DNA from 3 places in the Bradyrhizobium sp. HKCCYLRH3061 genome. Region 1 is predicted to be linked to each of the others. Evidence: riboswitches for the same ligand, from Rfam matches in the RefSeq annotation. Region 1 holds a riboswitch; each other region holds the start of a gene.

Region 1 (3,270 bases):
CGAAATGAAGGTTCGACGTACGGCGCATCGCGGTCGACACGATGCACCACGACAAGGTCGAGTGCGGGTACGACTAAGGCGTATTGGCCGCCGGCACCTTGGGCCATAAAGCTGCCCTCGGGCAAAGTCACCGTAGGCGCAACGTCACCGCCCAGAAAGCCGATCCACCAGAGATAGCCATAGCCCATCCCGAACGCTGCTTTCGAATAGCTGCGCGTGCTCTCTTCCACCCACTCCCGCGGCACGATCTGGTGTCCGGCCCAATTGCCTTTGTGAAGATAGAGAAGTGCAAAACGCGCCAAGTCCCGTGCGCTCATGCGGATCTCATAGGCGGGGTGGATAGACGCTTCGCCGCGGACGTAGCTGCCATCCTGTGGCCGGTAGTCCTGCATGCCGATTGGCTTTGCGATCTTTTGGTCGAGCGCCTCGAAGAGGCCGATGCCAGTTGCGTGCTCGTAGATCGTGCCAAGCGCGTTGAAGTCCCAATTGTTGTAATACCAGAAGGTGCCGGGCGGGTGACTGCCGCGCGGCGGTCTCATCTTGGCATTGTCCGGCGTCTCATAGAGCGCCGCGTGGTAGACCCCGGAACGCGCTTCGAGGAGTTCGCGCACCGTCGCGCCCTTCTCGACCCCGGTCAAGCCAGGCGGGTTATCGTCGATGCCAAGTTCGCCAAGCGTGCTGTCAAGGTTGATCTGGTGATCCGACACTGCGATGCCGATCAGGGCGCTGAGCATGCTCTTGCGGATTGAAGCGACTTCCATCGGCTTCGTCGTACTGCCCCACTCGGCCACGACCTTGCCGTGCTGAACGATCACAACCGCGCTCGAATGAATCTGATCCGAAAAGGATCGCGCTTGGGTCAATCCGGTTTCTGACCAACCCAATTCTGCAGGCGTGACGCGCTCCCACTCCGCTGCTGGGAAGCCATCTTCAGCTTGGGCATGCTCGAACCGAACCAAAGCGCCGAGCAGCAGCACGACAGCGAAAACAATCTGGCGAATATGCATAGGATGATCCCACCCGTTGCGAGCTTGACCAGATTGCTACACACTAATCATTAACGGAATTAAGCAGAACGCCTGTTGAAGTGTTTTCTTTGGATACCCGCCAACCATCCTCATGGCGACGTCTCTTGTTGGCCCACAACGGACATGGAACGAACGGAACTCCCTTACGACCAAACTGTGTGACCGGCTGGTGAGAAATCGCTACTCATCCTTATTCAACGCGGCGATGAGGACGCCAACCTCTTCAACAGGTAAGGATCGTCACGCGCTATCAACTCTTCTGTCCTTGGGAGCTTTCCGAAAGCAAACCGTGCCTCCTCGATGCAAGAAAAATAACACAAGCATCTCCGTGCCATCTGAATGCTCGACCTCAACCATGTAGGATGCTAGCGATGGCGGAGTAACCACCCCATGTAAGGCTGGTCTGAGAGGCGATCTCGATTGTGCAACACGATCGAAAAGCAGACTTGATCATCTATTCCTTGTCGTCACATCGCCCTCGACCATCATTTCGTCAGCCATCTCTCGAAGTACAAATTGATCGGGTTGGAAACGTAAGGGCCATACGCTGGGCACGGAACGAACCCCTTCGCCCGATAGAGCCTCTGGGCATCGGGAAGAAATTCCGTGGTTTCCAGCCGCAGAACCGACAGCTTGGCGGTCAAGGCCGCTTCCACAACGCGCGTCAGGAGCCTGCTGCCTATTCCAGTTGTCCGAGCCTCGGTGACGACATACATGCGCTTCACCTCCCCGGTACCATCCGCGAACACCTGCAGCCCTGCACAGCCAACGGCTTGTCCGGCAATCCGCGCGATAAACATTTGCGTGTCGTCGTGCGCTAGCCGATCAATTGGAGAGCCGTGATTCCTCTCCACCCCGCAGACCTTGTTTAAGAAATCGTCCAGCGCGGTTACGAGATTAATCAGGTCCGGGGACCTTGCATCGGCCAGCTCAATTTCGATTCGATCGACAGTCATTCTCGTCCCCTTCTTCGAAGAGATGAGCGCATGACGCCGTGGTGGCTTGTCCCGTTTAGTTGCCGGACCGGCCACATCTTCTTCCGAAGGAAGAAAGCCACCTTGCTCGGGGAGCAGGTTGGCGCTGGGCGTCGGCCCAACTCTTGATGTTGGAGTTGACGATAGCGGGCACTATCGAGCTTGGCAAGTACGCCCCCAGTTTGAGGAACAACGCGTGGCCGCTCCTGGCTCATCTCGAACCTTTTGGTCGGCTCCGACGATGGCCGCTCCGTCGAAGATCGGGGTCTTGTCAGACCACAATCAGCGCCTACCGGGGAGGCCGACGGCGGCTCGGCTCAGGCGGGCGCTGTGCATAGGGGTTCGGCAAGCACATGGCCGAAAGGCCCGCGGCCCCCGCTCTGCACGCCTCCCACGACCTGTACTGGCACGCGATCGTGCTGGACCCGCCCCAGTCCCATGTCTGGAGGCACACCGGATCATTGCCATCGAACCGCTGAGCCGCGGCTGGAGCGGTTGCAAGCACGATGATTGAAGTCATGAGGAGAAGCGCGCGCATCATCAGCCATCATGACATGAGGCTGACCAATCCGAAAGGGTCTGCCGGCGCGGCCACGTCCAGGCGGGCTTCATCCGCAGGCGCGGCGGGTTTCGGTATCCGCGTCGTCAGGTGACCCTCTCTTGCTCCACGAAAAGCAGGCGATCGCAGCTAGCTTCGGCGGCTCATGACTCAGAAATAGGAGCGCGGCTGCTGCTTGATATGTTGGCCGAGGTAGCGTCTCACGGTCGAAAGATTTTTCGGTTCAGAAAGCTTCTCAAATACCTGATGCACCAATTCATCGTGATCGGAGGCAACCATTGCGACGGCGTCCCTCAGGTTTCTAAGCTGACGCCAGGAAAGAGCAGGCTCCGCTGCTGCCACCAAAGCCCAAAATACAGGGCGCCATAACCCGGTGTCGAAGGGCTTTGACGCTTGAAATATGGAAAACAGCGCCTCTGAACGACTCCCCATGTTTTCAATGGCGCTGGAGGCAGCGACATACTTTGTGAGAAGTTCTTTGGCGGGTGGCCCGTTGCCGCGCTCGAGGTATGCCCTGATCGGCCATGCCGAGACGGCTACACGATTGAAAATATCCTCCTGACAGTCGGCTGCCAGAATCGCCTCTTCAAGGAGGCGGCTATACCTTTCATCGGGCCAATGGCGTGCGACGTGAGATAACGCCTGACACCTGAACCAAGGTGCTTCTATCCCCCTTGCGACGCTTAGCGCTTCGTCAGGGCGAGCAGAT
Region 2 (3,270 bases), on a different contig from region 1:
CCTGCAGGGTCTGCGACAGAATCACGTAGTCGAACGCGTCGTCCGGATAATCGACGAGATCCGTATCGGCGTCGCCCTGCACGACCGCGAGCCCCTTGGCGACGCAATGGTTGACGCCCTCGCGGGACAGCTCGATGCCGCGGCCGTCGATGCCGCGGCTTTCCAGCAGTTGCAGCAGATCGCCATCGCCGCAGCCGATGTCGAGCACCTTGGAGCCGCGCTCGACCATGCCGGCGACCAGCAGATGATCAGGCCGATAGGCCAGCACCTCGCCGCCAGTGAAGCCGTTCAGCGGCAGCACACCCTGCATGCTCATGGCTCAGTCTCCCTTCGCATGGGCAAGCCCGCGCGCCTTGCCGGCGGAATCGAGAAACGCGCTGGCGATCTCGAAGAACTCGGGGACATCGAGCAGGAACGCGTCGTGGCCCCGGTCGGTCTCGATCTCGGCGAACGACACCCGCGCGCTGGAGGCGTTGAGCGCATGCACCAGCGCGCGCGACTCCGCAGTCGGAAACAGCCAGTCGCTGGTGAACGACACCACGCAAAAACGGGTCTTGATGCCGCGAAACGCCGCCGCCAGCACGCCGTCATGGTCGCCGGCGATGTCGAAATAATCCATCGCCCGCGTCAGATAGAGATAGGAGTTGGCGTCGAAGCGCTCGACGAAGGACGATCCCTGGTAGCGCAGGTAGCTCTCGACCTGGAAATCGGCGTCGAAGGAGAACGTCGGCAGCTCGCGGTCCTGCATGCGGCGGCCGAACTTGCGATGCAGCGCGGCGTCGGAGAGGTAGGTGATGTGCGCAGCCATGCGCGCCACAGCCAGGCCGCGATGCGGATGCGTGCCCTTGTCGGCGTAACGGCCGTGATCCCAGTCGGGATCGGCCATCACGGCCTGGCGGCCAAGCTCGTGGAAGGCGATGTTCTGCGCCGAGTGGCGCGTCGCGCAGGCGATCGCGAGATTGGCGAACACGCGCTGCGGATAGGCCACCGTCCATTGCAGCGCCTGCATGCCGCCCATCGAGCCGCCGACCACGGCGAACAGCGTGTCGATGCCGAGATGGTCGATCAGCATCGCCTGCGCGCGGACCATGTCGGGGATGGTGATGATCGGGAAATCGAGCCCCCACACCTTGCCGGTGGCGGGGTTCAGCGAGGCCGGCCCGGTCGAGCCCATGCAGCCGCCGATCACGTTGGAGCAGATGATGAAATAGCGGCCGGGATCGAGCGGGCGGCCGGGGCCGACCAGCGTCTCCCACCAGCCGGGCTTGCCGGTGACGGGATGGCGGTTGGCGACGTGCTGGTCGCCGGTCAGCGCGTGGCAGACCAGCACCGCGTTCGACCGGTCGGCATTGAGCTCGCCGTAGGTCTGGTAGGCGATCTGGAACGGCGACAGGTCGACGCCGCAATCGAGCCTGAGCGGCTTGTCGGCGCCGAACTGCGCCACCGGCGAGCTCGGATGATCGACCTCGTGCGAGCGCTCGTCGGGCGCGACCGTGCGCAACGCGGATGTAGGCGTCGCGGATTTGGACGTCGCAGATTTGGACGTCGCAGATTTGGACTTCGGCGTCAGACCTGTCATGTCTCTCACCCCAGCCATCCGGCCAGGGCTCCCGAACCACGTGACACATCAGGCCATGAAAAACCCGGCCTGAACTGGGGTTCGGCCGGGATCGATAACGTCCCCGGCCTGTTTAGCGAGTTTTTTAACGTGGCTGCAAGCCGGCCGGCTCAAATGACCACGGAACGGGCAGAAACTAGTCCCGCGGGCGCTATTCGTCAAGGCAAGCTGGGGTTGACCGTTGGTCGGGCGCTCTGCCGCAGGTCAGCCAAGCCTGGATGGCGCAAGGTAAACTTGCTGTTGCGCAGGTCCGCGGCATCGGAGAGAACGGCATCCGTTCCTTTGGCCGCAGGTTTTCCCGTGGCCTCGCGAAGAGTGACACGGACCATGTCGAACCCGCCGCCCGCCCCGCCCTCGCTCGCCGATCTGCGCAAGGAGATCGATGCCATCGATGAGCAGGTCCATCAGTTGCTGATGAACAGGGCCGACATCATCGACCGGCTGATCAAGGTCAAGAAGACCCAGGAGGTCGGCTCGGCGTTCAGGCCCGCGCGCGAGGCCGACATGATGCGCCGCCTGGTGCAGCGCCATCGCGGCATCCTGCCGCTCGACACCGTCGAGGGGATCTGGCGCGTCATCGTCTCGACCTTCACCTATGTGCAGGCGCCGTTCTCGGTGCATGCCGACGTGTCGGTCGGCGAATCCGCGATGCGCGATTCCGCCAGGTTCCATTTCGGATTCGTGGTGCCCTACGTGCCGCATTTCAGCGCGCAAGCCGCGGTCGAGGCCGTGGCGCGCTCGAAAGGCGATCTCGCGCTGGTGTCGACGACCTCCGGCCATACGCCGTGGTGGATCACGCTCGAGCCCGTGGGCGCGCCAAAGATCATCGCGCGGATGCCGTTCATCGAGCGCGCCGACCATCCCGCCGCGCTGCCGGTGTTCGCGGTGTCGCGCGTCGCCGACGATGCGCTGGTGCTCGAGGTCGAGACCTGGAGCATCCGCGTCTCCGGCTGGAATGCGCAGGTGTCGCGGGCGCTGTCGCCGCTCGCCGACGTCATCGCGGTGCCCGATACCGCCTTCGACGGCGCCGCACTGCTGGTATCGATCGAGTCGCCGTCGAACCTCGACAAGATCAAGGCTGCCCTGATCGCGGCGGGCGCCTCGGTACGCTCCGCCGCCCTCGTCGGCGGCCATGCGAAACGCTATACGGTTCCGAGCTGAGACGCCCCGCGCCAGTGATAATTTTCCGGAGTTGATGATGAACCGCCCCGTGCTGAACCCCGGCATCCTCGATATCGCGCCCTATACGCCGGGCAAGAGTCCCCAGCCGGAGCCGGGCCGCAAGGTTTTCAAACTGTCGGCCAATGAGACCCCGTTCGGCCCCTCGCCGAGGGCGATCGAGGCATTCAAGAGTGCGGCCACTCACCTGGAAGATTATCCGGAAGGGACTTCACGGGTGCTGCGCCAGGCGATCGGCCGCACCTACGGCCTCGATCCCGACCGCATCGTCTGCGGCGCCGGCTCCGACGAGATCCTCAATCTGCTGGCACACACCTTTCTCGGCCAAGGCGACGAGGCGATCTCGACCGCGCACGGCTTCCTGGTCTATCCGATTGCGACCATGGCCTGCGGCGCCAGGAACGTGGTTGCCGCGGAGACGGAGTATCGCACCGACGTCGACGCCATCCTTGCCGCGGTGACGCCGCGCACCA
Region 3 (3,270 bases), on a different contig from region 1:
CCAGCGCCCGTGCGATCGCCGAGGCCACACCGCCGCCCATCGCGCCGCCGGACATCGTCATGGTCAGGATCACCAGCGGAAACACCAGCGCCATCGCCGCCAGCGCCTCGATGCCGAGCCGGCCGATATAGGAGGTCTCGGCAATGACGACGCAGGTGCCGGCCGTGTTGGCGATGATGTTCGGCCAGGCCAGCGACAGCAGGGTGCGCAGGATGGGTCCGTCGACGAGCTTATTCCGCATCGGCTTCTCGGGGGGCGGCAATGCACGCCCCTCGCCGACCGGATTGTCGGCCAGGCCGATCTCGGACATCTCAGCTCCCCGCTCGGCCGCGCAGGTCGCGGCCGTCTTGTCGTTCGATTGCTTTCGCTTTCCTAGCACGGCGCTGGCGCGCGCCCTGCGCGGCAGGCGCATTGGGGGTGCGCGGCAGACGCAGCCGGCTAGAAGCGGAAGTGCTTGGAAAGCTTCAGGCCCTGGGCCTGGTAGTTGGAGCCGATGCGGCTGCCATACATCGCGTTGGGACGCGCCAGCATCTTCTCGTAGACCAGGCGGCCGACGATCTGGCCGTGCTCGAGGATGAACGGCACCTCGCGCGAGCGCACCTCGAGCACCGCGCGCGAGCCCTGCCCGCCGGCGCCGGCATAGCCGAAACCGGGATCGAAGAAGCCGGCATAGTGGACGCGGAATTCGCCGACCAGCGGATCGAACGGCACCATCTCCGCGGCGTAGTCCGGCGGCACCTGCACGGCTTCCTTCGAGGCCAGGATGTAGAACTCGCCGGGATCGAGGATGAGGCTGCCGTCGGGCCGTGCCTTGATCGGCTCCCAGAACTCCTCGACCGGATAGCCGGCGCGGCGGTCGACGTCGACGACGCCGGTATGGCGCTTGGCGCGGTAGCCGACATAGCCGTTCGCATTGCTGCCTGAGAGGTCGACGGACAGAGCGACACCGCCGGCGAGATCCGCATCATCGCGATCCACCAGCCGCTCGGCCTGGTGCAGCGCGATCAATTCGTCCTCTGACAGGACCGCGTCGCGATAGCGGAAGCGAACCTGGGACAGGCGCGAGCCTTCGCGCAACAGGACCGGAAACGTCTTCGGGCTGATCTCGGCATAGAGCGGACCGTGATAGCCGGCGCCGATCATGTCGAAGCGTCGCGTGCCGTCGGCGATCACGCGGGTGAAAACGTCGAGCCGGCCGGTCGAGCTCTTCGGATTGGCGGCCGCGACGATGTCCTTCGGCAGCGCCAGGCTCTCCAGCAGCGGCACGATGTAGACGCAGTTGGTCTCCAGAACCGCGCCGTCGGCGAGCGCGAATTCGTGCAGCTTGAGCTCGTCGATGCGCTCGGCGACCGTCGCGCCCGGCCCGGGCAGGAAGCTTGCGCGCACGCGATAGGCGACGTCGCCGAGCCGCAGGTCCAAGCTCGCCGGCTGGATCTGGCTCTCGACGAAATCATATTCGGGAATGATCAGGCCGGCCTCCGCCATCGCCACGATCATGCGATCGGGGAGGATGCCGTGGGCGTCGGCGGGAAGCGAAAACGGCAAGGCCTGATCCTTTGCAGGCGCCGGAACGGCGGCTTGTGGAGCCAATATAGGGTCTTTTGACCGGTTATCCGATGGCCGGCTTGACGGAAAGGCCGGTTGCGACTATGAGCACCACTTATCCCGTGGTGATTTGAGCCGGCCGGCTTGCAGCCACGTTAAATAAGTCGCTAAACAGGCCGGGGACGAATGTGATCCCGGCCGTGAGGAGTTTTCCCAGGCCGGTTTTTTTGTGCCCATCGCCAGCAGCGGTGGTCACGATGGAGGTCACATGTCCAATTCTCCTGCGTCGAAGTCCCCCGCGAAGGCCCCGGCGTCGTTCGCTCACTACCGTCCCGAAACCCGGCTGGTGCATTCCGGCACCTTGCGCTCCGAATTCGGCGAGACCGCCGAGGCGCTCTATCTCACGCAAGGTTTCGTCTACGCCACCGCCGAGGAGTGCGAGGCGCGCTTCAAGGGCGAGGATCCCGGCTTCATCTATTCGCGCTTCTCCAATCCGACCACGGCGATGTTCGAGCGCCGCATGATCGAGCTCGAGGGCGCCGAGGCCTGCCGCTCGGCCGCCACCGGCATGGCCGCCGTCACCACCGCGATCCTGGCCCCCCTGCGGGCCGGCGATCACGTCGTCGCGGCGAAGGCGCTGTTCGGCTCGTGCCGCTACGTGGTCGAGGATCTCCTGCCGCGCTACGGTATCGAGTCGACGCTGGTCGATGGGCTCGATCTCGACCAGTGGCAGAAGGCGGTCAGGCCGAACACCAAGAGCTTCTTCCTCGAGAGCCCGACCAATCCGACGCTCGACGTGATGGACATTCCCGCGATCGCCGAGATCGCGCACGCCCATGGCGCGCGGCTGATCGTCGACAACGTGTTCGCCACGCCGATCTGGCAGAGCCCGCTCGCGCTCGGCGCGGACGTCGTCGTCTACTCCGCGACAAAGCACATCGACGGCCAGGGCCGCTGCCTCGGCGGCGTGATCCTGTCGTCGGAAGCGTTCATCGCCGAGCACATCCACAACTTCATGCGCCAGACCGGCCCGTCGATCTCGCCGTTCAACGCCTGGGTCCTGCTCAAGGGCCTGGAGACGCTCGCGGTGCGCGTGCGCGCGCAGACTGAGACCGCCGGCAAGGTCGCCGATTTTCTCGCCGCGCATCCGAAGATCTCGCGGCTGATCTATCCCGGACGCGAGGACCATCCGCAGGCGGCGACGGTCAAGAAGCAGATGCGCGCCGGCTCGACCCTGGTCGGCTTCGAGGTGAAGGGCGGCAAGGCGTCGGCGTTCCGTATGCTCAACGGATTGAGGCTCGCGCGCATCTCCAACAATCTCGGCGACGCCAAGACGCTGGTCACGCATCCCGCGACGACCACGCATCAGCGGCTGACGCCGGACGCGCGCGCCGAGCTCGGCATCAGCGAGGGCTTCATCCGCTTCTCCGCCGGGCTCGAGCATGCCGACGATCTGATCGAGGATCTCGACGCCGCCCTCAGCGCGGCGTAGCGAATGGTGAAGTGGCGTCGCGAGTAGACCGATCTCATCCCTGCGCGCTACTCGTCATTCCTCATCCGCACATCACCTCCGGATCCCGGGGTTCGCTCGCGCGGCGAGCGCCCCGGGATAACGCCCGCGGCGTCACATCGGCCGATAGGTCGGCACCTCGGCCGGCGCGTTGATGCCGAGCTTGACCTGGCCAACCGAGCGGATGATGTCGTCGCCGAGCAGTTGCGCGAAGC

What was found. A riboswitch is a leader RNA that binds a small molecule or an ion and turns the genes downstream of it on or off. The one in region 1 is predicted to bind S-adenosylmethionine.
Region 2: another riboswitch for S-adenosylmethionine. It lies ahead of metX (homoserine O-acetyltransferase MetX); the one in region 1 lies ahead of ACQR2C_RS09900 (GNAT family N-acetyltransferase).
Region 3: another riboswitch for S-adenosylmethionine. It lies ahead of ACQR2C_RS27280 (O-succinylhomoserine sulfhydrylase); the one in region 1 lies ahead of ACQR2C_RS09900 (GNAT family N-acetyltransferase).

What each region holds. Positions count from the first base shown of each region.
Region 1 covers NZ_JBNPUE010000004.1:128,301-131,570, reverse strand. Annotated here, with positions in the region: gene ACQR2C_RS09905 (serine hydrolase domain-containing protein) at 1-1,007, opposite strand, end outside; gene ACQR2C_RS09900 (GNAT family N-acetyltransferase) at 1,514-1,984, opposite strand; SAM-I-IV-variant riboswitch at 2,030-2,139, opposite strand; gene ACQR2C_RS09895 (DUF3551 domain-containing protein) at 2,292-2,540, opposite strand; gene ACQR2C_RS09890 (hypothetical protein) at 2,712-3,270, opposite strand, start outside.
Region 2 covers NZ_JBNPUE010000010.1:840-4,109, forward strand. Annotated here, with positions in the region: gene metW (methionine biosynthesis protein MetW) at 1-316, opposite strand, end outside; gene metX (homoserine O-acetyltransferase MetX) at 320-1,588, opposite strand; SAM riboswitch at 1,671-1,750, opposite strand; gene ACQR2C_RS17330 (chorismate mutase) at 1,946-2,779, shown strand; gene hisC (histidinol-phosphate transaminase) at 2,817-3,270, shown strand, end outside.
Region 3 covers NZ_JBNPUE010000020.1:74,808-78,077, forward strand. Annotated here, with positions in the region: gene ACQR2C_RS27270 (MATE family efflux transporter) at 1-310, opposite strand, end outside; gene ACQR2C_RS27275 (2'-deoxycytidine 5'-triphosphate deaminase) at 439-1,545, opposite strand; SAM riboswitch at 1,658-1,737, shown strand; gene ACQR2C_RS27280 (O-succinylhomoserine sulfhydrylase) at 1,814-3,037, shown strand; gene ACQR2C_RS27285 (GDSL-type esterase/lipase family protein) at 3,170-3,270, opposite strand, start outside.